Regions from separate parts of the Dorea hominis genome, predicted to be linked through region 2. Evidence: a T-box and tRNA genes for the amino acid it is inferred to sense, from the RefSeq annotation. Region 2 holds a T-box; the other holds one or more tRNA genes.

Region 1 (12,150 bases), on a different contig from region 2:
CGACTGTCCCTGTGCACACTCAAACGTCTGCGGTTCATCGCTTTTCTCATCGTAATAACTGATCTGACAGGTATTTTCATTCAGATCATAGCCAATAATACTGCCTCTTCTCACGTTATTTCTTCCTCTCTGTTATTCATACATCCTAAAAAGACTGTCTGCCATCTTCTCTTCCTCTTCAAAATCCATGATCGCTTTTCTCTGGTTCGCAGGGGACATAGAAAGCATTGCATTCAGTTTTCCGTATTTGCCGGTCTTCACTGTATGCGCATTCGTCAGCACTTTCTTCTCCGTTGTTGTGATTTCATTTCCAATCGTATCCTGGAAATAATAATGCAGTTCTTCATCTTCATACAACACGAACTGTTTTACATAAATATTCTCATATGCCGGGAGCAGATTCTCTGTCTTATATCCAAGTGTCTCTTTCCCACCTTTGCGGATCTTGTAAAACAGCTTCACCTTATGTCCCGGCTCCGCACGGTATGCCAGCATAGTACGATCATACAACTGAAGCTCTGTCAGCCACTGCGCCCGGTACTTCATATAGAACGGAAAGATCAGCTGCTTTTCCGTCAGTCTCCGAAGTTCTCTGTGCAGAACTTCTTCCAGTTCATCCGGATATTTTCTGCCGGCATAGTACTTAAGTAGCGCAATCTTGCAGATATCCGGCAGCGTTTCCTTCTTCTCACACTCGTTAGCAATGATCTCAAAAACACTGGATTTCGTATCTCTGCCATTTATTACATACTCTCTTGACGCATACGTCAGGTATGCCTGTTTCAGCCGAAAATATACATTATCAGACAGATAATAATCTTCAAAAATAGCTTCCTCATCAAACATATCTTCTGAAAATAACATCTGCGTAATGATCCGTTCACTGATCTTGCCGGATGCAACCTGATATTCCCGCAGCACTTTCCAGAGCCGCTTCATATCTGCAGTTGCACCACAGTAATAATTTGCCAGATAAGTCAGCGTTGCTTTGTCATACTGATGTCTGCGGAACATCTCAAAACACAGATACGTCAGGAAATCATCTTCTTCGTAATTCTCTTCCCGGATTCTTCTGCTGCAAATGCAGAACACATCTTTATCTTCAAAATAGCTTAAGCCTTTAACATAAATATTTTCAAAAGTCGGAGTCTCTTTCTCCTCGCTGTCTTTCCATTTGCCGACAGATGCACCATATTTCTTGCAGATTTCCAGAAATCTCGGTTCATAGAACAGACGCTTTGTCTCATATGGAATAGAATCCGTATAATAACGTCCCTCTATCGACTCCCAGATGATCCTTGCTTCTTTGTCATACAGATAGACAATCACCGGCTCATCTTCGGTATATGGGACACGCTGTCTGATTTCTCCATTCTTCTCAATGACAAGCACACAGTTCATATGTGGCACTTTCGTTGAGATCGAATATGCGTAGCAGACATCGCGCATTGCTTCCATATGCTCGGAATCCATATCTTCAGTACAGAAATGCTTATATAAAATACGAAGATATTCTGTGATATGTCGCTTTCTGAGCTGATCCATCGCAAATGTCTTCATCTGCTCTTTGTATCCTTCATACAGTTCTTCACTGTCTGCTTCATAAGTCAGAAGATTAGCGTAAAGAAATGCAGCCTTCTCGTATCCGAGTGTATTTCCATGCATAAAATACAGGAAAACAGACTTCGGAAGCGGTCCGTTTACACTGGATGGATCCAAAGTATTCATATAATACTCATATAACTGGGCAATCTTAAGCTCGGAATCTACTGCTTCCTGATACCAGTGAAAATATTTTTTCTGATTCTTATTTCCCTTGATCAGAAGAATACAGATCGTATTGAGTATCATCGGATCTTTATAAACCTTATAAATCCGCTCTAAAATGCGGAATAACAAATCACTGTAGGACTTATGCTGACTTGCAAAATTCGCCACATATAATGCCAGTTCCTTCGTCATCAGCCGATATTTGGTTGCAAAATTCAACACCTGTAATTCAAATTTGCCAAGCTTTTTCAGAAGTGTCGGCTTCGCCTGATAGCACAAATAAGCTTCCAGATAGAACATAACACCATGTGTTTCAAACTCAAACTGCTGTTCCAGCACTTCCAATCTCTTGTATGGATTCTTGTATCTTCCGTCTATCTGTAAAATCATATAGAGAAGCAGCCAGGAATCCTGATGGCGCATATAGGTCTTGCCAATCTCATCCAGTACACGCTCCATATGGCTGTCATTCTCACGAATCAGCGCCGTCAGGAACAGGTAATAACAGTTTGTGATCGGATCCTTTCCGATTGCGAAACGGTTATAGTTATAATTCTCCAAAATCCATTTTGCTTCTTCAAACTTCTTACCAATAATATAAACATGTGCCTGCAGAAGCTGGTAAATCTCACTCATCGGCTTAATTCTGCGGATAGCGGCAACATTTTCAATCGCATTCTCCACCCATGTATCCAGCTCGATACGTCCTGCCATATAACCGATATATTCTTTTAAAGACTGCGCATATAACAGTTCCGGTACATAATGTTCCTCATCATATTCCTGATTCTGTAATACTTCAATCTCGTAGGACAATGCCTCATACGGAGTAATGAACCGGATCGTTCCATAGTTTCTTCCGCCATGCAAATATTCCGGACGTACCAGATATTCCATCTCATAACTGTTTCCGACAAAATCTTCTGTTGTCAGATCCGGCTTGGTAACACGTAAAAACGCTCCTTCTGTCTCAATATGGATCGGCATGAAGCCCCATGTGTTCTTTACGATCGTAATCGTTCCTTTATTCGGTTCTTTGATATCTTCAAAGAGCATTCCTTCTCCCTGCAGCGTCAGGAAAATACATTCTTTCTGCTTAATACCGACAAGGAACTCTTCCATTGCCTGTTCGCCGAGCGACCATTTTCGCATATTATCATAGAGATAAAACGTCCGCTCATTCTCATATTTGACAATCTCGTAAAATTCTCTGGAGCGGAACAGTCTTCCTGCTTCCGAGAAATCCTTGATCGCAAGCTTCCTGAAATCATCTGTACTCTGTACTTTACCATAAGTTGTCATAACATATGGCTTTTCGATGATCGCTGTAAAAGCAAGCTCATATTCACCTCCGGAACATACGACCGTGATCTTACCGCGTTCTACATGTCCCGGTTTTAATCCCTTTCCATCATAAGTAAATTCAATTCTGGATGTGACTCCGTCAAATCCCTGATCTTTAAAATGGATACGAAAAGAAGACGGATATAATATTCCCCGTATCTTTCTGTCATTATTACTTTTTATTAAGAAACTCCCTCTATATACTTCTCCCTCGCCGATAATCATGACCAGATTCGTCTCTTCGAACACAACTTCCGGCTGTTCTACGCTGAAGTCTCCTTTAGAAAATCTTTGTATCTTATTTTTCAAGACTTACACCTGCATCTTTCGTTGCTTTTTGTAAAAAACATACTATAATGAATTATAGCATTGTTTGTTTGGTAATTGCAATGCTGTAAGAATAAAATCTAAGGATAACCCCGGAAAGGAACATAGATATGGATAAAAAACCTGAATTTCACGGAAGCGATCTGGAGCAGATCGAAGCCTATTATCATATTCCGAAAGAAGAAATCGTCTCTTTCGGTGCAAATGTAAACCCGCTTGGATTGTCCGAGCAGTTAAAGAAAGATCTGGCTTCGCATCTGGATGTGATCACACGTTACCCGGACCGTGATTATAGATCTCTGAAAAAAGCAATCAGCAAATACACCGGTGTATCTGCCGATCATATTGTTATAGGAAACGGATCGACAGAGCTGATCTCGCTTCTTATTTCCACACGCACCCCGAAAAGGGCACTGGTACTTGGACCTACTTATTCTGAATATGCCAGAGAATTATCTTTAAATGGTGGTTCCATGGATTTTTATAATCTAAAAAAGGAACAGGATTTCCAATTAGATATCGATGACTTTATAACGACGTTAAAAACAGACTATCAGCTTGCGATCATCTGCAATCCGAATAACCCGACTTCTTCTGCGCTCACAACAAGTGAGATGGAACGTATCCTCGCAGCTTGCCGGGAATACGGAATCTTTGTTATGATCGATGAAACTTATGTAGAATTTGCACCGGATATTGAAGCAGTCAGCGCAGTCAGTCTTATTCCAAAATACGATAATTTCATGATCATCCGCGGCGTCTCCAAATTCTATGCCGCCCCGGGGCTTCGTTTCGGATATGGTATGACAAGCAATGAGGCTTTCTTAAAAGATCTGCTTCTCTACCAGAATCCATGGAGTCTGAACAGCATTGCCGCATATGCCGGTGAGCGCATGTTTTCCGATACTGATTATTATAAGAAAACCCGCGAACTGATCTGTTCCGAACGCACATACATGTTTGATGAACTCAAGAATAATCTGAACTTCAAACCATACAAAGCCTATGCGAACTTTATTCTTGTTGAGATTTTAAAAGAAGGAGTTACTTCCTTTGATGTATTTGAAAAAGCAATCAAAAACCGGCTCATGATCCGGGATTGCTCCTCTTTTGAATCATTAGCCGGTGAATTTTTCCGTTTCTGTATCATGAATCCTGCCGATAACCGACGTCTTCTTGATGTATTAAATCAGATTTAAGTACTTTTCTTTCATTTTCCGGTTAAGCATTATACAACTTCATTTAAGTATATTTTAGAAAGAGGAATGATTTTTTTCATTTCCTCTTTCATTCTTTCGGTCATATGGACTCCGTCCTCTTCACAAAGTTCTTCCACTGTCTTTGCACCAAATACAAAGCTTGTAAGTGCCGCAATCGGGATCTCCCCTTCGGAATTTTCCAGTTTGCCATCCATCAGCATTGCCCCGGAAATCTCTGTTCCGGTGAGCACCAGTGTGCGGTTATTCTCTTCAATAGCAGAATCGGTTACTGTAAAACATACGCATAACAGTTCCTGCAATCTGAGCGACATCAACATCCGGCGTACATCAACAATCCTTGTCATAATCTTCGGGGTCTCATCTTCATCCTCATCCGGGAACCAGATCCTGCAATCCTCAATCCCCGTTTCATTCTGAAACAGCATCAGTTTTCCACCGTCACTGTCACATTCCCGCATTAACCTTAGGTAGTATGCGCCGTCACGTTTCACATATACATCTTTATCTGCCGCAAGCTTTTCATTTGCCCACTCGGCAAGTGTATCGCAATCTTCTTCCTTAAGCGGGCGAATACAAATGCCTGCCGCTTCTTTCTTCGCCGCATCTGCTAAATTATATACTCTGCGTTCCTGTTCATAAACCGTCCGGAAATCATGTGGTGTATAGATTGCTTCTGCTGCCGGCATCAGGAATGTAAAATTCTCTCCTGATACATACATATCCTGAAGTGCCCGCCTTAACAGCGCCGCCATAAACCCACGTCCGCGATACTCCTTTCTTGTCGCTACTGCAACGATGTAATGCGCCTGTTTTTCCACACCATTTACCATTAATGTATATGGATTCAGGTGCAGCATTGCGCAGATCTCACCATCTTCTTCCACTACATATATATCATTATCTCTCGTTTTTTCCGAAAAATAATAATCCACAAATCCTTTGCTGTCCTCCGTAAATACTTTCTCATACAATGGACGCACTTTGTTATGCTCTTCCTGACTTAACTTACGAATCTCCATTCTTCTTCCAGTCCTTTATATTTCATATAATGATATAGTAATTTCCCAACTCAACTATAATACCTGCATCTTGTCCTGCCCGCCTTTACTTTCCCACATTCGGGCAGCCACCACATCCTGCGCAGCCGCCGGTCTGCGGACCGACCTGGTAACTGTAATTGGCAATCGTATCCAGTGATGCGATAGCCTGTGAGGAGATTCCTTCACCTGTTCCGGTAAATCCAAGCCCTTCTTCTGTAGTTGCTTTAATATTTACCTGATCTACATCAATGTGAAGTGCTTCTGCCACATTTTTACGCATCTGCTCAATATGAGATGCCATCTTCGGTCTCTGCGCAATAATGGTTGCATCAATGTTACCGATGACATATAATTTCTCGTCGATCAGCTTTCCAACATGTTTCAGAAGTTCAATACTGGACGCTCCTTTATATGCCGGATCTGTATCCGGGAAATGTTTTCCGATATCACCAAGAGCTGCCGCTCCCAGAAGTGCATCCATAATCGCATGCAGCAGCACATCCGCATCCGAATGTCCCAGAAGCCCCTTCTCATAAGGGATCTCTACTCCTCCAAGAATCAGTTTGCGGTTCTCTGTCAGTTTATGAACATCATATCCCATTCCAACTCTCATACTGTTATTTCCTTTCCCAGAATATATTTCTTATTCTGTAACATTATTGTGATCTGTATTCTCTTCCTGTTTTTTGGCTTCACTGTGATCTGCTCCCACCGGTTCATCACTCTTCTGTGTATCTGTATTGCCTAACAGCTTATCCCGGTTCAGTTTACCGTCTTCATCCACATCGCTCTCTAATAATTCCTCGCAGTCCAGCTCTTCTCCGTCATTTTCCACATACTCATGCTTCACTGCCATCACGACTGCCTTCGCACACCATACGATTCCAAGTACAGCAAATGCCACACCCAGCACCAGATAAAGCGTTGCATTCTCCGGCCTGTTTGTCATCGTCTTCTTTATCAGATCAATTCCCAGATATCCAAGATATCCCCCTACAATAATTCGAAAAAATACGCGACCTTTTGTCATTTCATGTCCTCCTGCCTGTGTTTTATTAATGTCTGCCGATTTTATAACTTCTATAAAACTTCTTATAATTCGCACAAATCGGCTGTTTTTCGCACATCTGAGCATATTATATCACATACTTACAATTTTTTGCAAAAAAAGTGTTGACATTTCCTCACTTTTGATTGTATAATAACGAAGTCGGTTTGAGAGAGCCGGGTAAATATGGGATCATAGCTCAGCTGGGAGAGCATCTGCCTTACAAGCAGAGGGTCATAGGTTCGAGCCCTATTGGTCCCATACTTATAAAAATATTTCTTTATGGCGGGATAGCTCAGTTGGCTAGAGCACACGGTTCATACCCGTGGTGTCGCTGGTTCAAATCCAGTTCCCGCTACTTTAAAAAGACTTGTTCTTGCAAGTCTTTTTACATCCGTAATATTAACAGTACTTACGGGCAATATTTTCATGGCGGGATAGCTCAGTTGGCTAGAGCACACGGTTCATACCCGTGGTGTCGCTGGTTCAAATCCAGTTCCCGCTACTTTAAAAAGACTTGCAATTGCAAGTCTTTTTTCAATTCATATCCGGAATATATTCCATTTATTTGTGTTTTTATTCTAGTTTATTTTACTAAAATATTTCAAAATTACCTACACATATCAAAATATCTACGCAAAACAAACTTCTAAGTTCTACCCTGCCCCCGAACTTCTGTATTCAATTGTCTCTTCTTCTCAAAAAATGAATTTCTCGCCCGAACACGGGCATTTTTGACTGTATAGTAATCCTTTCTTTACAGCTTTTTGTAACTTTCTTTTCAGCTCATTTTTTCACAGCTCTTCACTGCCTTCTTTACAGCTCGTTTTTACACACCATAATATAAAAATTGTTTTTCATCCGGTTTGAACTTATACTTGTCAGTCATCTCTTTCTTATCTCCCATTTTCATCTTACAGGTGTGTTGTACAATCCATTTCCCGTGTTCCTGCACATAATTAATATCCCACTTCGCAACTGTAGATGTTCCATCCGGAAAATGATAATATTCCATTACTGCATTCATATCCGGAACATTGCCCACTTCATCTTTTAACGACATCTGCAACTTCAAAAAATATTTATCAATATCCGGTTCCCATTTTATCCTGACTTGGTTTTTATCTGAAACCACCGTTACTTTCTGCTGCTTTCCTTCTTTATACACTTTCACTTTTAAATTATCATACGATGAAATCTTTTTTCCGTTTACACGTATCGTCACCTGACAGTTCATCTAATCCGGTGCTCCCGCGAAGAAAATCATACTCCCAAACACCAGCAGGATTGCCACAACGCTCCAGACTTTTCTTCTGCACATATCATCCACTCCCCTTGTAAATTTATTTCTCCAGTTCCATAATATCCATTATCCGCATATTCTCCCCGCTTTCATCATCCACGTACACAACATACAGCTTGTCTCCATATGTCTGGAAATCATAACGGATAATCTCGTCACCTTTACCGGTCTTGTAACCCTTTATCTTCTTCGTCCAGAGCGGCGTATCCTGACCGGTTTTGTAATAGCTCACCTTTCCATCCTTGAATGTTGCATAAGCATCTGCTGACATGAAAACAGCCTGCTCTTTTTCAAGCTCATACTTCGCTGTAATCTTCTGCTTCTCCATATCATAGTAAATCAGTTCACCACCACTGTATCTTGCCGCTTCATAACCTGCTCCTGTGTAATGTTCCATGCCACCCAAACGGTAATCTTCCAGTTGAAGCATAAGCATATTTCCGGATACTTTCATATCTACCGGTTTGTATTTTTCGGACTGATACAACTCTTCATTTTTTCCGTCGGCATTTGTTTTATAAATACGGAAATCCTTTGATTCATTACGAAAATCCCATGCATACAAGGTATCTTTATAGGATGCCAGTAATTTTCCATCTTGTAAATCCGTATCCAGTTGATGTACTCGTTCTCCTGTTTTCTTATTTACCATAACCGTAGCCAAAAAATCTCCCGCAGACGTATCCTTAAGCAGTAACCGATAACCTACTTCTCCGTCTTTTGTCTTTTCCCGCTTACAGCTGCCTGCATGATAAAGCTCCATATCCGGTGTCGTAATCTTTGTATGTTCTATCCAGTGCTTATCCCAATCTATAAATGCGCCTTTGCCTGTCTGTATTTTTAGTTCACCTAAATCCACCGTTTTTCGGACATTCTCTGCATCCACTACATATAACATCTTCTGATATGAATCATCTTCCCCTGTACTGCAAATAATATAAATATATTTTTTACCGAGAAATGCCTTTTCAATCCTTCCATCCGCATCCATTTTCCGCTCAGCAACCAGCTTGCCATCCGCATCATACTGGCGCAGCGCATCCCAAGAATTCACATAAATATATTTGCCATTTGTATAAGTTCCTGCATCTTCCAGCGCCGACTGAAGTTTTCCACTTTTCGGATCTACAGTTCTTAATTTCTTATCCGAATAATCATAATAATATGTCTTATCACCCAGCATTGCCAACATTCTCGCATCACCGGTTCTCGCATTATGAAGAACCCTGCTGACATTATAATTTCCTTTTGCTTTCTCCAAATAATAACTGATCGGATTTGTCCGCATCCAGAACAGGTAATAACCAGCCAGATAAATAATCACCAACAGACAGACCAACACGATCCATAAACTCTTTCTCTTCTTTTTCATAACCGTTCTCCTTTGTGTTCACAAAAAACACTCCTACTTCAAAAAATCAACATCCGAAAAAAACTGATTTTCCTTCGCAATGTCATATGCCGTGTTGCCATCACCGTCCTTCTTGTTCACATCCGCTCCGTGCTTCACCAGATACTTTGCAATATCTTCGCTTGTGCACTCTGCCGCCGCATGCAGAACGGTATGTTTTACTGCTGATTCGTCCTCATCACCTGCAGACTCGGCATCATCATCCAGCGAAATCTCCTGATTCACATCTACGCCGATTTTTATCATAATCCCACATATGCAGTAACAAACAATAGCTCTCTTTTGTGACATATAATTTCAAAGTTTTAGAAACAGCAGGAAAATTCTGTTTCACGTATTCAGAAATAGTCCTGCTGTCTCATTTGCATTATACTAATACACTAAAACACGTCCAGGCCCAGTTTCACTTTAAGTGTTGTAAACCATCCATATGCATTCCACTTATCATATTTGATAGTAGCTTTTGATTCTATTAACTGATTTGATTTATTGGTCCATTTGATGATAATAGGTATTTCCGTTTTTTCTTCCGCACCGCTTTCCGCTTCTATAAAATCATATACTTTTTCCCCTTTTAATATATTTTTTTCTGCTGGCGTTTCTAAATCATCAGCTATATACATTTTTGTAGTTGCTTTATCAAATGAACCATATTCTTTTGTTAAAACTGTAATCTCTTTTGGCATATGATTTTCTTTTGGAATTATGTAGCCTCGCACAAATCCTAATGAATCTGGAATTAAATATATTTTCCACGCTTTATCATCACTCACTGATTCTGCATAATCATTTTTCATAACCGCAGAATTTAAATAAATAGGAAAAATATTAAAAAATATAATTAAAATCAAATAGAATATAAATATTATTCCAACTATTATACATATCCATTTCTTTTTTACTTTCATTACTTCATTCAACCTCCTTTGTGTTCACCCCAAACACCCTACTTCAAAAAATCAACATCTGAAAAAAACTGATTTTTCTTCGCAATGTCATATGCCGTATTCCCATCACCGTCCTTCTTGTTCACATCCGCTCCGTGCTTCACCAGATACTTTGCAATATCTTCGCTTGTGCACTCTGCCGCCGCATGCAGAACGGTATGTTTTACTGCTGATTCGTCCTCATCACCTGCAGACTCGGCATCACCAACCGGCGAAATCTCCTGATTCACATCCACGCCGCTTTTTATCAGCTTCTTCACCATATTGTAATCGCCAAGATTCACCGCACATTCCAGTGCTTTCGCAGCCGATTCGTCACTTGCGTCCAGTGTTTCCACCATAAATTTTCTTGCTAAATCTCTATCGACACTTTCATAGATTCCTTCATAAATATCGTCAAGCTTCTTAGAATCCGGATCTTTCTTATAAATCTCATATGCGAGTTCCGTGTTAAAATAAGCCAAATCCTCCCAACCGGAAAATGCTTTCTCCCCATCTTCCTTATAATGGACATCATAGGAAATCTTCTTATCCAGCAACGCCTGTAATGTCTGCGGATTGCAGACGCCGTATCCAAGCGAACATTCCGAATCTTTTGGTTTGTATCCTTCTGCAAGAAGCATTTTCACAGATTTCTGATTGCCCCACTTACACACCTGCACCCAGGAATCATTCTCTTCGGTCGCTTCTTTGCTTACCTGCCATGTAACCCCCATCTCTTTCAGCGCCTGCACAGCCGGTTTATTCGCATGGATCAACGCCATAGTAAATGGTGTACACTCGCCATCTCCCTTCTTTCACGCCCTGTAAATTCGATGTCTCGATCGATTCCCGCAATTTCCACTCCGGACTTTTCATCGAAGTCCGCATACAGCCGGTCAGCAATAACGCCGGAACCATTACTGCTACTATTCCTTTTCTTCTCTTTTGCATATCTTTCCCCACTTTGCATAAAATTGTCTTATATATATAATAACGTTTGTTGCTCTTGTTTTGTTACAGAAAAGCTTAAAAAATCCGAAAGAATTTCTTAATTTGGGTTGGAACAGAGGAATTCTTAGATATATATCCTCTTACATTTATAGTAATAAACAAAATATCTTTTTTATCACATAATATTTAACCTTTTAGAAACAGCAGGAAAATTCTGTTTCATCCCTCCAGAAATTACCCTGCTGTTTCACTTTAACTATCGTACAATTCTGTAAATCAAATATCTATAGCATCTAATAGCTTCATATCTCCATTTTGCTGCCGCACGAACACAAAGACAACATTTCCACAGGTCTGTACCGTATATTCTTCATTCCGCTTATATCCGTTCACTTTACTTTCCCTGATGCATTTATCATCTTTAACCTGATACCGTTTTACAGTTCCTTTGCAAAATGTCGAATAATAGTTATCTGATACTGCAAGCACCTGCTCTTTGTCTTTGATTACTTTATGTGAAATCTTTCCCGTTGATAAATCAATCCAGGCAAATCCACTGCCTTCAAATTCTGCTAAAGAACCTGATCGATTCACGCCCCGCCCATCATCTCCATAAGATATAAATCTCACAAGGGCAGTATTTTTCTTTACATCTACAGACACGATGCTGTACTTGTCCGTGATACTATTTGCATAATCTTTCCATTTGTTTTCTCCGGATATTTTCAGCAAGTCATCACGTACATATAAATCTTTACCATCATAACTAACTACCATATTCTCTGTGAATACAAGCCGTTTTTCATG
Region 2 (12,150 bases):
TGTTCCTCAGCAAAAAGCATTTGAAGAGTTCGGAACTGCAATTGGCTTTTCCACAACACCGTTGCCGACATCTGATACATTTACTGCGTTACAGACAGGAGTTGTAGATGGTGTGTCTGGTGGTGGTGCAGAACAGTACTGGAACGATTACGGTGAATTGTGTAAATATTTGTATTGTACAAAGACGCATATGGAATGTCACTGGATCTATATGAGTATGGATACCTGGAAAACATTGTCGGCAGAGGAAAAGCAGATTGTGCAGAAGAGTGCAAAAGAAATTGAGGATGAAGCATTTAAACTTGCTAAGAGTAATGAGAAAAAGTATATTAAGTTATTCAAAGAAAAAGGTGTAGAAGTATACGAACCGGGAAATAAAGTAATCGATGATTATCGAGATTATGTGCGGAAAAAAGTATGGCCAAAAATTGGTTCTGAATATGGTTCCGTATGGGGCAAGTTGAGTAAGAAGATTCAAAATCAATAGGAGGAAAAAGAGATGAAAGTACTTGGAGAAAAAATAGAACGCTTTCTTGACATAGTTGGAAATGTCTGTGAAGTCATTTGTTCTATATTGGCTTTATTTATGGTATTCCTCGTGACGTTACAGGTTATTTTACGATTTTTTAATATGCCTTTATTTGGAATTGAAGAATTACTGACATTTCCTACTATTTGGGTATATTTCCTTGGCGGAGCGTGTGCAGCATATACGAATTCCCATATTGAATGCGGACTTGTGAAGGCGGTTTCAAAAAATAAACATGCAGTTCAGATTACAGAAATCATTTGTAATATCGGTGCCAGTGCATTAGCAATATATGTGTTTGACTGGGCGGTACAATATTCGATACATAGTCTGGAAATCGGAAAGAAAAGTGCAGTGCTTGGAATCCCTATGCCAATCGGAGAACTGGCAATTCTTACAGGATTGACACTGATGTGTGTATATACATTAGTCGGAACTGTAAAAAATATCGTTAAATTCAAAGAAAAATGGGAAGAAGGAGGAAATAGATCATGAATGTAATGGTTGCATTTGCAATTTGTATGTGCTTGTTATTGATTCTGTTATTGATAGGTATTCCATTACCGTATTGTTTTGCCGGAGCTTTGATTTTCCTGGTAGCAACTTGTAATGTGCCTGTGAGATCTTTGTTTGTGTGGGGATATTCACAGATGATCAGTACCTCGCTTCTTGCAGTACCGATGTTTGTAATAGCAGGAAATTTAATCGCAGAAAGCGGCATGGCAGAGAAACTGGTAGGACTTGCCAGAGTATTTGTAGGAAAAATTAAAGGCGCGCTCGGAGTTATCGTTGTTGTCATTTGTGGTATCATGGGAGCTATTTCAGGAAGTGCATTCACCGGAATAGCAGCTCTTGGAGGAATTATGATTCCAGAGCTTCGAAAAGAAGGATATTCCAGAGGATTTGCGACTTCTTTGGTGACTTGTTCCTCTATTTTGGGAAGCTTAATTCCACCGAGTGTTCCTCTTATTATTTATGGTTGGGCAACAGGAACCAGTATTCTGGCAGGCTTTCTTTCAACTGTAGTACCTGGAATTTTAACAATTATAACCTTTTCTGTTTTAAATATTGTATATGCAAGAAAATATGCGAATGCTCCGGTAGTAGAAGAAACAGTAGCAGAAGAAAAGCCAAAATCAAAGAAAAAAGTAATCATTGAATCCATTCCTGCACTTATGATGCCTGTAATTATTCTTGGAGGAATTTACGGAGGTATCTTTACTGCAACGGAAGCTGCGTCTGTATGTGCGGTGCTTGCAATTTTATTAGGAATCTTTGTGTATCGCAGATTGAAAGCAAAAAATACGCTGAATATGTTACGATCTACAGCATCTTCTATAGGATCTATTTTTATGATGATCTTTTTCTGTCTGTTACTGAGTCAGGCAATGACACAGCTTCAGATTCCACAGATGCTCGTAAATGTATTCCTTGGGTTCACAGATAATAAATATGTTGTTCTGCTGATGGTAAATGTATTTCTCCTTTTTGTAGGAATGATTGTTAATGATACAACAGCAATTATGCTTTGTGCTCCGCTGTTACTTCCATTAATTAATGCATATGGAATCTCACCGGTGCATTTTGCAGCAATTATGGTTGTAAATTTATCGGCAGGATGCCTGACACCTCCATATGCAAGTGTGTTGTATTTTGGAATGAAAATCGGCCATGCGGAATTTGGAGAAATGATGAAAAATACAGCCGTATTTTTACTGATCGGATATCTGCCGATTGTGTTACTTACTACTTATATTGAACCAATTTCTATGGCATTACCAAGACTGTTTGGCCTTGTGTAAAAGAAAGAGGAGAGGAAAATGGAAACAAGTATTTTTGAAATAATAGGACCGGTTATGATCGGTCCGTCCAGCTCTCACACAGCTGGTATGGCCAGAATAGGAATGATGGCAAATCGTATTTTACAGGTGGAAGCAGCTTCTGTCAGATTGACGTTGAGTCCGAAAATGAGAACTACTTATTATGGACATCGTTCTGATGCAGCACTTTTTGGCGGAACGCTTGGAATGTCGGAAGATGATCCGGAGATTCGTGATGCAATTGCAATCGCACATGCGAACGGAGTGGAGACAAAGGTAGATTTTCTGGAAGAAGGAAAATATCCGGAAAATTCAGCCAGAGTTACAGTATATACAAAAGATGGTGAAGAATATTCCGTATTTGGAACTTCAATAGGTGGCGGAAGCATTCTTATCAGTGAAATTGACCGGGTTCCTATGCGTCTGACAGCGGATACCTGGCATGTGATAGTATGGAGTGAAACAGAGCTGGCAAAAGAGACATTTGCAGGAGCAAAAGAAGTACAGCAGGGCATTTCAGAAAAACAAGAATATGTAACGTGTGGTACGTTTCTTGAAAAACCGGATGAGAGTATGCTTGAGCTGCTTCGCGGGCAGAACATGGTGAAAAAAATAAGTCTTGCGTCACCGGTTCTTGCCTATGGATCCTCTAAAAGACATGTAGAATGGATCAGTTCTTGTGACAGCGTTTGTGAATATGCTGAAAAGGAGAATTTAACACTGGCAGAGACTGCTGTCAGATATGAATCCTTACGATCCGGATTTTCGGAAAAAGTAATTCGTGACCGAATGCATGAACAGTGGCTTTTGATGAAAGAATCTGTGAAAAAAGGACAGGAAGAGCATCAGCTGCTCTATGGACTTACCAGTGGAAAAGATGGAAAAATGCTGATGCAGGCAGTGGAGAAAGAAGAGACGATTTCAGGAGGTACGATTCCACTTGCGACAGCAATGGCTCTTGGAGTTATGGAATATAATGGCTCCATGGGATGTATTGTCGCAGCTCCAACTGCAGGTTCCTCAGGAATTGCACCTGGATGCATGACTGCATTGCAACAGGTACATCAACTTTCAGATAAACAGATTGAAGACGGGCTGTTTGTAAGTGCATTGATTGGCGTTATAATGGCTGCTTGTGATGTGTCTTTTTCAGGATCTGTCGGAGGCTGCCAGGGAGAAGTAGGAGTATCCAGTGCAATTACATCAGCAGGTATGGCCAGTATTTTCACTGAAGATAAGGAAGCAATTATGCATGCAATGGCTATTTGTATGAAGAATTTGCTGGGACTTGTGTGTGATCCGATAGCAGCACCGATTGAAGTTCCATGTATAAAGCGAAATGCAGTTGGTGTGGCAAATGCTTATATTTCTTCCGATATGGCTTTGGCAGGAGTAAGAAGCTTTATTCCGCCGGACGAGGTGATCGATGCACTGATTGATGTAGAGAAGCGCCTGCCATCAGAATTAAAGTGTGCAACAATAGGTGGATTGGCATGTACCAAAACAGCTGTGTGTACACGAAAAAAATTAACGCAGTAGATTTTTAACATAGAACCCTATAATATGAAAATGAAAAAGAGACTTACGCATGAATGAGATGCTCCCCTTCTATGGAGTGTACAAACAGAGTGCGGTCTCTTTTTCATTGTTTATAGACAAAAAATATGATAAAATATGTGAGAATTTTAACCTGATAATATTGTATAAGAAGGAACAGAAGAGAAAATGGAAAATCTGATATTTAGTTTAAATGCAACCGTCCCGATTTTTTTACTTATGATTCTGGGACTATTATTTCACAAAATCGGATGGATTGATGATGTATTTGCACAGAAAATGAACAAATTCGTATTTGTGGTTCCGCTTCCGGTTTTAGTGTTTAGTGATCTGGCCACAGTCGATTTTCACGAAGTATGGAATATGAAATTTGTATTGTTTTGTTTTCTGGCAACATTTTTCAGTATTACACTGGTATCATTTATGTCACTGGGGTTAAAAGAAAGAGCTTTGAGAGGAGAATTTATTCAGGCGTCCTACAGGAGCAGTGCAGCTCTTCTGGGAATTGCATTTATACAGAATATATACGGAAATGCAGGAATGGCACCGGTTATGATCATTGGAAGTGTGCCGCTTTATAATATTATGGCAGTATTGGTGTTATCCCTCTTTAAGCCGGGACAGAGTGGACTTGATAAGGCTGTTTTAAAAAGAACAGCAAAAGGTATTGTGACGAATCCGATTATTTTAGGAATTGTAGCAGGACTTCTTTGGTCTGCACTTGGACTTAAGATGCCACATATTATGCAGAAGACGGTAACAAATATTGGCGGTGTTGCAACGCCGATGGGGCTTATGGCAATGGGAGCTACTTTCGATATAAAGAAGGCATTTGCAAAAGTGAAACCGGCAGCAGTTGCAACATTTATGAAATTAATTGGTCTTGCGGCAATCTTTCTTCCGATTGCGATTATGCTTGGATTCCGGAGAGAAGAACTGGTGGCGATACTGGTAATGCTGGGATCAGCGACAACAGTAAGCTGTTTTGTGATGGCCAAAAATATGGGACATGAAGGAGTCCTTAGTTCCAGTGTTGTAATGCTTACTACATTGTTCAGTGCATTCACACTGACAGGCTGGCTGTACATATTAAAAAGCATGAACTTTATATAGTTCATGCTTTTCAAAACTTTTGATACTAATGACAAACTTTGCAAGGCCTTTTCTTTGGACATGAGGCGAGTGATCCTGATTTTACAACACGAGAGCGGCTAAGCGTAGGGCAGCTTCTGGTGCTGTGGTAGACTTGTCCGGAAGGAGTCCAATATACGGTTCCAGAAGTCTTTTTCGGTTTTGGTTTTCTCTTTTTAGTAATGATCCGTACTTTGCACGTAGCTTTTTTTCCGGATTTTAAGGTGACAGTTATTTTAACTTTTCCGTTTTTCTTTGCTTTGATTTTCCCGGTTTGTGTGACAGATGCCAGTTTTTTATTGCTAGATTTCCATTTTTTTACAGAATCTCCTCTTCCATAGGAAACTTTAAGCTTTTTTGATTTTCCCTTATAAAGCGTTAGCGATTTTGGTGCTATTTTAGCATATGCTTTTATTTTTGGAGTTGTTTTGGTTTGAATGCTGTCGCAATACCAACAAAAGCGTTCTTTTGTACCGGTTCTAAATACAGTTGCTTCTTTTACTACCTCCCATTCAGACCAGTCGTGTGTGCAGACATCAGCATCTGAATCAGCGGCCTGTGCCGGTAATGGCATAGGAAGCAGAACTGTCAGCAATAAAGCGACTAACAGTGTGGTAAATTTCTTTTTCATGATTTCTTCCCTCTTTCTATCGATTATGATAACTTTATTATAAGAAGTAAAAAAGTGAAAGTCAAACCTTAAGGATTTCTGAAATCTGTGTAAAATCCTTGACAAAAACAGAATCGATAGATATGATATTCAGTGAGTTTATACGTAAAGGCGTTGAAGAAGAGGAGTATGTATCATTCCCTGCCAGAGAGAACTGTCCGCAGGCTGGAAGACAGTTTCAGAATCAGAAGATACAGAAGGTAGCTTTGGATGCCGGATATCTGAAACGACAGGTTACGAACTGGTCAGTAGAGTTAGAGATCAGAGGAACAAGTAGGATATCCCGGAGTCATTCCCGTTAAAGAATAAGATGAGAGATATGGAAGAGTTTCTTCTATATTATAAAGGTGGTACCGCGGTTACAGTCGCCCTTTACGTGTGTAAAGGGCGTTTTTAATTGTCCAAATGTGACCAAAGTGTGAAATAAGAACTTATGAGGAATTATGAGGAGGAAACAATGAGTCAGAACTTAGAGACCACATACAATCCAAAAGAGATTGAATCAAAATTATATGAAAAATGGTGTGAAAACCAGTATTTTCATGCAGAAGTAGACAGAAGTAAGAAACCATTTACAACAGTAATGCCGCCACCGAATATTACCGGTAAGCTGCATATGGGACATGCTTTAGACAATACACTGCAGGACATTCTGATCCGTTATAAGAGAATGCAGGGGTATAATGCTCTGTGGATTCCGGGAACAGATCATGCAGCAATCTCTACAGAAGTAAAAGTTACCAATCAGTTAAAAGAAGAAGGAATTGATAAAAAAGAACTTGGAAGAGAGAAATTCTTAGAGAGAACATGGCAGTGGAAAGAAGAGTATGCCGGAACAATCGAAGGACAGTTAAAGAAACTTGGTGTTTCCTGTGACTGGGACAGAGAGCGATTTACAATGGATGAAGGCTGCTCCAAGGCTGTAGAGCAGGTATTTATCAGCCTGCATGAGAAAGGATTTATTTATAAAGGATCCCGTATCATTAACTGGTGTCCGGTATGTAAGACATCCCTTTCTGATGCGGAAGTAGAGCATGAAGAGCAGGATGGATTCTTCTGGCATATCAAATATCCGATCGTTGGAACAGATGATTTCCTTGAGATTGCGACAACACGTCCGGAGACAATGCTTGGAGATACGGCAATCGCAGTACATCCGGATGATGAGAGATACAAAGATATCGTAGGAAAAAAATGTCTTCTGCCGCTGACAGACAGAGAGATTCCGATCGTTGCAGATTATTATGTAGACAAAGAATTCGGAACAGGTGCTGTTAAGATTACACCGGCTCACGACCCGAACGACTTTGAAGTCGGAAAACGCCATAATCTGCCGGAGATCAATGTCATGAACGATGATGCGACGATCAACGAACAGTATGGTGGTAAATATGCAGGTATGGATCGTTACGAAGCAAGAAAAGCAATGGTTGCTGATCTGGAAGAGCAGGGATATCTTGTAAAGGTTGTTCCGCACTCTCATAATGTTGGAACACATGACCGTTGCCACACAACGGTTGAACCGATGGTAAAGCAGCAGTGGTTTGTGAAGATGGACGAACTCGCAAAACCGGCGATCAATGCGATCAAGACTGGCGAATTAAAATTCGTTCCGGAGCGTTTTAACAAGATTTATCTGCACTGGCTGGAAAATATCCGTGACTGGTGTATTTCTCGCCAGATCTGGTGGGGACACAGAATCCCGGCTTACTACTGTGATGATTGCGGAGAAGTTGTTGTATCTCACGGTATGCCGGAAAAATGCCCGAAATGCGGATGTACACATCTGACACAGGACGAAGATACACTGGATACATGGTTCAGTTCAGCGCTGTGGCCGTTCTCAACACTTGGATGGCCGGATCAGAGCGAAGATCTGGATTACTTCTATCCGACAGATGTGCTTGTAACAGGATATGATATTATCTTCTTCTGGGTAATCCGAATGGTATTCTCAGGATATGCACATACTGGAAAAGCGCCGTTCCATACCGTATTTATTCATGGACTGGTAAGAGATTCACAGGGACGTAAGATGAGTAAGTCTCTTGGAAATGGTATCGATCCACTGGAAATCATCGACCAGTACGGAGCAGATGCGCTGCGTATGACACTGATTACCGGTAATGCACCTGGTAACGATATGCGTTTCTATAATGAAAGAGTTGAGGCAAGCCGAAACTTTGCAAATAAAGTATGGAATGCGTCACGTTTCATTATGATGAACCTGGATGAGAAGAAATTAGAAGAACCTGCAAAAGACAGCTTGCATCCGTCAGATCAGTGGATCTTATCAAAATGCAACACATTGATTAAAGATGTGACAGAAAACATGGATAAATTCGAACTCGGAATTGCATTGTCTAAGCTGTATGACTTCATCTGGGATGAGTTCTGTGACTGGTATATCGAGCTTGCAAAATATCGTATTTACCATGCAGAAGAAGATCCAAAGGGAGCAAATGACGCACTCTGGACATTAAGAGAAGTTCTGAAAGACTCTCTGAAATTACTGCATCCGTATATGCCATTTGTAACAGAAGAGATTTACGGCAAGCTGATTCCGGAAGAGGAGTCACTGATGATGTCTGCATGGCCGGAATATGACGAAGCTCTGAACTTTCCGGAAGCTGAGCGCATTGTAGATCACTACAAAGAGATTGTACGTGGTATCCGTAACGTACGTGCAGAGATGAACGTTCCGAATTCAAGAAAAGCAACTGCATATGTAGTTTGCGAAGATCAGACATTATGCGATGGACTTGCATTTATGACAAATTCTGCAAAACAGATGGCTTCTGTGCTGGATCTTGTTATTCAGAAAGATAAAGCAGGAATTGCAGATGACGCAGTATCCGTAGTTGTTCCGGATGCAACTGTATACGTTCCGTTAGAAGAACTGATTGACTTCGATCAGGAAATCGAACGTCTGACCAAAGAAGAAACTCGTTTAAATAAAGAGATTGCCCGTGCACAGGGAATGTTAAATAATGAAAAATTTGTAAGCAAAGCACCGGAAGCAAAAGTTCAGGAAGAACGTGAGAAACTGGAAACTTACAAACAGATGAAAGCACAGGTATCTGAAAGATTGGAAGGACTGAAAGCAAAACAGTCCAAATAAACTAGAAGATATGTAAGGGGATATTATGAAAAAAATTCATATTAAAAAACCGGATATTAAAGGTGCAATTGACAAATTAAAGAATCTGAAAAAAGAAGACGTTATTCGCCACTTTAAGGCACGAAAGGAGCGGCGTGCGAGAATTATTGAAGCGCGCCGCAACAGTGCATTTGCAAGGAAAATGCAGCCTGTTTATAAATTTATGAATCGTTTTTCGCTGGTGTTCCATGCGCTGCTTGCATGTATCATCAACTTCGCAATTGAGGCGATTTCCCGTCATTCACTCGTAGAAGCGTGGATTTATATGACGGGATCCCCTTTGGTATTTTTGTATAATGCATTTATGATATTTGTCACATTTTCCATTGTATATTTGTTCAAGCGGAGAGTGTTTGTCCGGATTATTATCAGTGTATTCTGGATGATTCTTGGTATAGCAAACGGCTATATGCTGCTAAAGCGTGTTACTCCATTTAATGCGCAGGATTTGAAGATTGCATCAGACGGATTATCGCTGATCAATAAATATCTGGACGGATTTGAGATTATATTATTTATCGTAGGAATCGCGGCGGTTGTTGTATGGATGATTTCTATGTGGAGACGTGGCGGACAGTATGATGGAAAGATTCACCACGTTCGTGCATTGATTGGAATTGTTGTATGTGCAGTGTTATATGTATTTGTTTCCAATCAGGCAGTAGACAAAAGAGTCGTATCCACATATTTCGGAAATATCGCATTTGCATATGAAGACTACGGACTTCCGTACTGCTTCATGGCAAGTGTGTTCAACACCGGAATTGATGAGCCGAGCGGTTACAGTAAGAAAACGATGGAAGAGATCGGACAGAATGGGAAACTTACGGAATCTAAGATCACAAATGCAAAGACGAAGAAGACAAAACCGAATATTTTATTTGTTCAGCTGGAATCTTATTTCGATGTAGATAATGCAGAATTTTTCAAGACATCTCAGGATGTGTGCCCGAATCTTCATAAGATGTTTAAGAAATATTCGACCGGATATTTCAAGGTACCATCAGTAGGAGCCGGAACAGCGAACACAGAGTTTGAGGTGCTGACCGGAATGAATTTACGTTATTTCGGACCGGGAGAATATCCATATAAGACAATGCTGAAGGATCATACATGCGAGAGTGCGGCTACTGCATTAGGAAAATTAGGATACGGAACACATGCGCTGCATAATAATGGCGGTAATTTCTACAGCCGTGCGAGAGTATTTAATAATATTGGATTTGACAGTTTTACGAGTAAAGAATTTATGAACATTTTGCAGCTTACAGAGAATGGCTGGGCGAAAGATGCCGTGCTTGTACAGCATATTATGGATGCGATGAATTCAACAAAAGAAAATGATTTCGTATTTACAGTCAGCCTGCAAGGACATGGTGATTACCCGACAGAGAAAGTAATCCAGAATCCGAGAATTACAGTATCGGGGATCGATGATGAGGCATTGAAGAATAAATGGGAATACTATGTAAATCAGGTTTATGAGATGGATCAGTTCGCCGGTAATCTGATTAAGGCAGTAGAGAAGAGAAAAGAACCGACCGTTGTAGTTTTCTACGGCGATCATCTTCCGACAATGGGCTTAAAAGCAGAAGACTTAAAGAGCCGGTATCTCTACAACACGAACTATGTCATCTGGGATAATATCGGGCTTAAGAAACAGGACAGAAATATTCCGTCTTACCAGATCATGTCAGAAGTATTTGAACGTCTGGGAATCCATTCCGGAACATTGTTCAACTATCATCAGACAAGAAGAAAGACGAAGAATTATCTGTCCGACCTGGAGCTTTTACAGTACGATATCCTTTATGGCAAACAGTATGTTTACAATGGCAAGAAACCGATCACAGAAGGACATATGAAGATGGGAATCCGCAATGTAACATTGAAAAATGTTGTACCGCATCTCGATGAAGGTTACAGTCTGTATGGCGAAAACTTTACCAAATCGAGCAAAGTATTTGTAAATGACGAGAAGCAGGATTCTACGTTTCTGAATAATACGAGAATTGACCTGGATGAGACAGAACTTAAGAATGGAGATAAGATCTCGATTGTACAAATGGGATCTAGCGATACGGTATTCAGAAAGTCAGATGAATATATTTATAAGGATGGAAAACTGACAGTACAAAAAGGAACAGGAACCGATACAACCAAGTCCTGGGTACCACAGGCCGACGGAGATAAATAATGAAACATCAAATACCGTCTAATTACAGGGAAGCTGTCGATTATATCGAAGAGCTTCCCAAGTTTACGGAAAAACATCCGTTAAAGCATACAAAAAAATATTTGGAAAAATTACAGAATCCGGCAGAGAACTGCAAAGTCATCCATGTGGCGGGTACGAATGGAAAAGGTTCCGTATGTGCTTATCTGCAGGCTGTTTTGCAGGCAGAAGGGAAAAAAACAGGTTTTTTCACATCGCCACATCTGATCAAGATCAATGAACGAATACAGATTGACAGAGAAGAGATTTCCGATGATACATTTTATGATGTATTCTGTGAAGCGTATCATGTAGCACAGGAAATGGAGCAGGAAGGTGAAGGACATCCTTCTTATTTTGAATTTCTGTTTGGCATGGGGATGAAAGCCTTTGAAAAGGCAGGCGTAGAATATATCATTTTGGAAACAGGACTCGGTGGCAGACTGGATGCGACCAATGCTGTGGAAAGTCCGGTTCTTACAGTCATCACATCCATCAGTCTGGATCACACAGCGATTCTGGGTGATACAATTGAGAAAATTGCTTTTGAAAAAGCAGGGATTATCAAGGAAGGAGTTCCGGTTATTTTTGACGGAAGCCGGGCAGAGGCGACGGAAGTGATACGACGCCAGGCGGAGAAAATGCACGCACCTTGCAGAAAAATCTCGAAAAATGCGTTCGAAATCCGTGAAGTTACGAGAAACCATATTGCATTTTCAAGGCGAAATGCTTATGATAAAGATGTTATCTGGCAGGTTCCAATCTGCGGATGTTATCAGGTAATGAATGCGCAGATTGCGTTGGAAGCACTGGAATGTCTGTTAGGAAACTGTGAGAGCGAACCGGACAGGAGGAAGAAGTGGGTTGATGCCGTCGCATCTATTCACTGGGAAGGGCGTATGGAAGAAGTAGCGGAGCATGTGCTTGTAGACGGAGCGCATAATCCGGGTGCGATCGAAGCGTTTGTGGAGAGTATACACCTTTTGTATCCGGAACCGGAACCATTGCCGATAGTAGTATTTTCTGCTGTGGCGGACAAAGACTACGAGTGGATGATTGCATATCTGT

Evidence for each region. A T-box is a leader RNA that pairs with one kind of tRNA and senses whether it is charged. The one in region 2 lies ahead of H8S07_RS10915 (valine--tRNA ligase), so its partner is inferred to be a tRNA-Val.
Region 1: it has a tRNA-Val gene. The T-box ahead of H8S07_RS10915 (valine--tRNA ligase) is inferred to sense a tRNA for this amino acid. The anticodon was not compared.

The regions. Positions count from the first base shown of each region.
Region 1 is NZ_JACOOY010000005.1:423-12,572, reverse strand. Features, by position in the region: gene H8S07_RS04895 (DUF5716 family protein) at 1-114, opposite strand, end outside; gene H8S07_RS04890 (DUF5717 family protein) at 133-3,423, opposite strand; gene H8S07_RS04885 (pyridoxal phosphate-dependent aminotransferase) at 3,552-4,640, shown strand; gene H8S07_RS04880 (GNAT family N-acetyltransferase) at 4,670-5,680, opposite strand; gene ispF (2-C-methyl-D-erythritol 2,4-cyclodiphosphate synthase) at 5,766-6,314, opposite strand; gene H8S07_RS04870 (hypothetical protein) at 6,345-6,731, opposite strand; tRNA gene H8S07_RS04865 (tRNA-Val) at 6,938-7,010, shown strand; tRNA gene H8S07_RS04860 (tRNA-Met) at 7,034-7,107, shown strand; tRNA gene H8S07_RS04855 (tRNA-Met) at 7,181-7,254, shown strand; gene H8S07_RS04850 (hypothetical protein) at 7,579-7,986, opposite strand; gene H8S07_RS04845 (hypothetical protein) at 8,093-9,424, opposite strand; gene H8S07_RS04840 (ankyrin repeat domain-containing protein) at 9,458-9,709, opposite strand; gene H8S07_RS04835 (hypothetical protein) at 9,844-10,371, opposite strand; gene H8S07_RS04830 (ankyrin repeat domain-containing protein) at 10,410-11,174, opposite strand; gene H8S07_RS04825 (hypothetical protein) at 11,152-11,343, opposite strand; partial or broken gene H8S07_RS04820 (hypothetical protein) at 11,620-12,150, opposite strand, start outside.
Region 2 is NZ_JACOOY010000014.1:61,117-73,266, reverse strand. Features, by position in the region: gene dctP (TRAP transporter substrate-binding protein DctP) at 1-487, shown strand, start outside; gene H8S07_RS10940 (TRAP transporter small permease) at 500-1,024, shown strand; gene H8S07_RS10935 (TRAP transporter large permease) at 1,021-2,331, shown strand; gene H8S07_RS10930 (L-serine ammonia-lyase, iron-sulfur-dependent, subunit alpha) at 2,350-3,888, shown strand; gene H8S07_RS10925 (AEC family transporter) at 4,075-5,019, shown strand; gene H8S07_RS10920 (Ig-like domain-containing protein) at 5,045-5,668, opposite strand; T-box leader at 5,813-6,083, shown strand; gene H8S07_RS10915 (valine--tRNA ligase) at 6,165-8,828, shown strand; gene H8S07_RS10910 (LTA synthase family protein) at 8,854-11,064, shown strand; gene H8S07_RS10905 (bifunctional folylpolyglutamate synthase/dihydrofolate synthase) at 11,064-12,150, shown strand, end outside.